DNA from 2 places in the Dokdonella sp. genome. Region 2 is predicted to be linked to the other one. Evidence: riboswitches for the same ligand, from Rfam matches in the RefSeq annotation. Region 2 holds a riboswitch; the other holds the start of a gene.
The links. A riboswitch is a leader RNA that binds a small molecule or an ion and turns the genes downstream of it on or off. The one in region 2 is predicted to bind cobalamin.
Positions count from the first base shown of each region.

Region 1 (2,388 bases), 590 kb from region 2:
GCCTGGAAGTCGACGCCGCTGAAGCTGATCAGGTTGCGCACGTGGGTCCGCCACGCATTGACGGCGAGGCGATGGCCATCGGCCGGCGTGAACTCGAGGCCGATCTCGTTGCTGCGCGATTCTTCCGGTTGCAGGTCTGGGTTGCCGGCGAACAGTCCGCCGAAGCCCGGCGAGTACTGCTCGTTGAGGGTCGGTCCGCGGAATCCTTGGCCGTGGCTGGCCCAGGCGCGGAACGCCTCGGCGAAGCGCCAGCCGAGTGCGGCCGAGCCGGTGGCGTGGCCGTCCCATTCGCTGTTGTCGTCGTGGCGCGCAGCGAGTTCGGCGTCGAGTGCGCCGAAGCCGCCTTGCCAACCGGCGTAGAGGCCGGTGTTGTCGCGATGCTCGCGGTAGACCGGCACGTTGCCGAAGGTGTCGCGGTTCTCGCCGCGCTCGCGCACATGGTCGATGCCGAGCGTGAGCCGCTGGCGTTCGGCAAGGGTGATGTCGTGCTGCCAGCCAAGGGTGGTCCGGCGCGAGGCATAGGCCGAGAAGTACACCGGCGTGGCGTAGTCCTCGCGCGCCTGGCCCAGGCTCAGGCGATGTTTCCAGTGCTCGCCGAGCGGACCCTCGAGCGTGGTGCCGATGGCCTGTTGGGTGAAGTCCGATTCGCCACCGGAGAACTCCGTGGTGCCCTCGCTGCGCACAAAATTGGCGGACAGCGTCTGCGCGCCGAGGCGTGTGTCAGCCTGGGCCGACAGATGGCGATTGTCGAAACCGTGGTCCTTCGGCTCGTAACCGAAGCCGTTCTCGTTCTGGCTGGGGAAGCCGTCGACGTCACGCGTGCCGAACTGCACGCTGAAGCCGCCACGCTCGGTGCGATGGCCGTAGCCGACGCTGCCGGAACGATCACCATAGGTGCCGAAGCCGAGTGCGACGCGCGGGCCGCCCAGCTTGCGCGTGAAGATCTGCACGACGCCGCCGATCGCATCCGAACCCCAGTAGCTTGCGCGTGGGCCACGCACGATCTCGATGCGCTCCACGGTGTCGAGCGGCAGCGTCTCCCAGGTGAACGCACCAGTGCCGAGTGCGGCGACGCGCACGCCATCGACCAGTACGAGCACGTGGTTGTTGTTGGTGCCGCGCAGGAACAGCGAGGTTTGGCTGCCTGGGCCGCCGGTGCGCGCAATGTCGACGCCGGCCTGCAGGCGCAGCAGGTCGCTGAGATCGTGTGTGCCGCTGGCGTCGATGTCCTCGCGGGTGATGACGCTGACGTCGGCGAGCGTGTCGCTGGTGGTCGTTGGCGCGCGCGAGGCGGTGACGACGACCTCGGGTTGCAGGTTGGCCTCGTCGGCGAGGACAGGCGACACGAGCGCGGCGAGGATGCCCGCGCGCAAGAGCTGGGTTCTGATCATGGGAAGGTTCTCCGGTACGCACACCCGCGAAGCCAGTCGCGCGCACGGAAGAACGAATTACGGAGGCGTGGGCGCCCGTGATCCGCCCGTTGCCCGCCGCAACGCTGGAGCCATGAACGCCATGAGGCGCTCTCCACAGGCCGGTCTCCGGGCTTGCAAGCGATGCGGATGCATCGGCCGCGTCGCCTTCCCGTGCATGCACAGTGGCGTTTCGACGCGGCTTTGGCTTGCCTACCGTTGCGGGGGCAGCGTTGGCTTTGGACCAACTTCCCGTTTCACCTGACCAAAGTCAGGCACCTGTGGGCGCGCAGTGTAGGAGGGGGGAGATGTCGTCGCAAGCAAGCTGCGCGTGCCGCGGGCTTCAGTCGCGATCGCTGCGCGCGTCCACATCGGACAGATTGCCTTCGTCGTCGACACGCACGCGGACCTCGATCGGCCGGCAACAGACCGCGCAATCCTCGATGTAGGTCTGGGCACCGGCGGAAACGTCCACCGAAATTTCGCAGGCCTCGCCGCAATACGGGCAATGGATGACGACGAACTCGATCATGCGGGCAGGAACAGGCCGATGACGTCATTGAGGAAACGCTGGCCATCAGCGGTTGCACGCAACTGCTCACCGTCATCGGCCAGCCAATCGCGACGCACGCCCTCGGCAAGCGCGTCGCCGATCGCATCGACGGACAGGCCGGTGCGTTGCGCGAACAGCGCCATCGGCACTCCATCGACGAGGCGCAGCGCGTTCATCATGAACTCGAACGGCAGGTCGGCGGCGGCGACCACGGTGTCCGTGGCGATCCGGCGCGGCCCGGCGGCGTGCTCGAGGTAGGCGCGCGGCGTGCGCTGCTTGGCGCGACGGCGGATCGTGCCGGTCGTGGTGTCGGTCAGCTTGGCGTGTGCACCGGCGCCGACGCCGAGGTAATCGCCGAAGGTCCAGTAGTTGAGGTTGTGCGCCGAGCGCCGGCCGCCGCGTGCGTAGGCCGAGACTTCGTACTGC
Region 1 is NZ_JAHCAS010000001.1:255,503-257,890, reverse strand. It holds gene KF907_RS01120 (TonB-dependent receptor domain-containing protein) at 1-1,391, opposite strand, end outside; cobalamin riboswitch at 1,513-1,706, opposite strand; gene KF907_RS01115 (CPXCG motif-containing cysteine-rich protein) at 1,753-1,941, opposite strand; gene hemW (radical SAM family heme chaperone HemW) at 1,938-2,388, opposite strand, start outside.
Region 1: another riboswitch for cobalamin. It lies ahead of KF907_RS01120 (TonB-dependent receptor domain-containing protein); the one in region 2 lies ahead of KF907_RS03585 (ribonucleoside-diphosphate reductase subunit alpha).

Region 2 (2,388 bases):
ATCGATGGTTTCTCCGCCGACGGCATCCGCGGCATCGGCGACCATGGCCTCTATGAATACAACCGCGTGCAGAACAACCTGATCGACGACGACTTCGACGACAACCACGACGACGGCTTCCAGAGCTGGTCGATCGGCCCGGGAGGCCCCGGGCACGGCGAGGTGGTCGGCGTGGTCCTGCGCGGCAATGTGTTCATCAACGCGACCAACCCGGCCAACCCGCTGCGCAGCGCGATGCAGGGCATCGGCTGCTTCGACGGCTTCTTCACCGACTGGATCGTGGAGAACAACATCGTCGTCACCGACCACTGGCACGGCATCAGCTTCTACGGCATGCGCAACTCGCGCGTCATCAACAACACGGTCATCGATCTCGCCGGCGGCACGCCGGGGCCGCCGTGGATCCTCGTGCGCGCGCACAAGGATGGTCGGCCGAGCGAGAACGTGGTCGTGCGCAACAATCTCGCCGCCGACATCGACACCACCGGCATCAACCTCGTGGTCGACCACAACCTCGAGTTCAGCAACGCCGCCGCCCACTTCGTCGCTCCGCCGTTCGACCTGCACCTGCGTGCCGGCTCGAGCGCGATCGACAGCGGCAGCGCGACCCTGGCCCCGCCATACGACGTCGATGGCGTGCCGCGTCCGCAGGGTGCCGGCTTCGACCTCGGCGCCCACGAATACCGTCCCGATCGCATCTTCATGCACGGATTCGAGACGCCATAGTGGCGGTCCGCATCCGCGTCGCGGCGTGCGGCGTGTGATGTCCCGGCCATCGCCCGGTTTTGCCTGGACGTCCCGCTCGATCGGGAATTGCAAGTGCCCGGACACAAAATGTTCGGTTGACTGCGGCCTGCCGACACAATAGGTTGTGGTGGTCGGTACCGGCCCGGACTCCTTCCGCGGCTGGTTGAAAAGGGAATCCGGTGTGATTCCGGAGCTGCCCCGCAGCGGTAGGCGGAAACGAACCCCGTTCCAGGCACTGAGGCGCGAGCCTTGGGAAGCGTCGGGGGGAGGTGGGTCGAACGACCCGTATCCGCGAGCCCGAAGACCTGCCGACACGCCCGGCCACGGCCATCGTTCGCAGCGCGTGAGACGCCTGCCATCGACGGTCGCAACCGGGCGCAGGTGGCCGCTTCCGCGGGGAGGCGCGTCGCTGGACGGAGCGCAGGCGCCCGTCCCGTGGCGTCGTCGTTTTCGCACAGCGGTACCGAACAGCCCTGCGCGCGGGAGCAGGTCTTCGGTCCGGTCATGGGAGAACCGCCACATGCAACCACTCGACACCCGCGCCGCTGGCGCGCCCGACCTCGATCCGCGCAACGTTCCTGAATCGATGAACAGACCTCCAGCCGCGCGTGCCGCCACCGACACGCCCTCCGTCGTCTGCGCGCCCGGTACGGCTGATTTCAGCCTGACCGCGCCGCACAGCCCGGCACAGATGCGCGTGACCAAACGCAACGGTTCCAGCGAAGCGGTCGACCTCAACAAGATCGTGCGCGCCGTCACGCGCAGTGCCGAAGGACTGCACGATGTCGATCCCATGCGCGTGGCCCTGAAAACCATCGGTGGCATCTACGATGGCGCGACCACGCGCGAGCTGGATGAACTGTCGATCCGCACCGCCGCCGCGCTGACTGCCGAGGAGCCGGAATACGGTTTCCTCGCCGCCCGCCTGCTGTCCTCGTACATCGACAAGGAAGTGCAGGGCCAGGAAATCCAGTCGTTCTCGCAGGCGATCGCGCGCGGTGCCGAGGTTGGCCTGGTCAACGCGCGCCTGCGCGACTTCGTCGCCCTCAACGCACGCAAGCTCAACGACGCGATCGACCCGCTTGCCACGCGCCGTTTCGAGTACTTCGGCCTGCGTACGGTCTACGACCGCTACCTGCTGCGCCACCCCGAACTGCGCAAGGTCGTCGAGACACCACAGTATTTCTTCATGCGCATCGCCTGTGCGCTCGGCGGCGGCTCGCTCGCCGAGACGCTGGAACTGTATCGCCTGTTGTCCTCGCTCGAATACATCGCCAGCTCGCCGACCCTGTTCAACGCCGGCACCGCGCACGAGCAGCTTTCGTCCTGTTTCCTGCTCGACTCGCCGCAGGATTCGCTGGAAAGCATCTACGACAAGTACGCCGACGTGGCCAAGCTGAGCAAGTTCGCCGGCGGCATCGGCCTGTCCTATTCGCGCGTGCGTTCGCGCGGCTCGCTGATCCGTGGCACCAACGGCCACTCCAACGGCCTGGTGCCTTGGCTGAAGACGCTCGACGCCTCGGTCGCCGCGGTCAACCAGGGCGGCAAGCGCAAGGGCGCGGCCTGCGTCTACGTCGAGACCTGGCATGCCGACATCGAGGAGTTCCTCGAACTGCGCGACAACACCGGAGACGAGGCGCG
Region 2 is NZ_JAHCAS010000001.1:846,867-849,254, reverse strand. It holds gene KF907_RS03590 (choice-of-anchor Q domain-containing protein) at 1-726, shown strand, start outside; cobalamin riboswitch at 863-1,074, shown strand; gene KF907_RS03585 (ribonucleoside-diphosphate reductase subunit alpha) at 1,334-2,388, shown strand, end outside.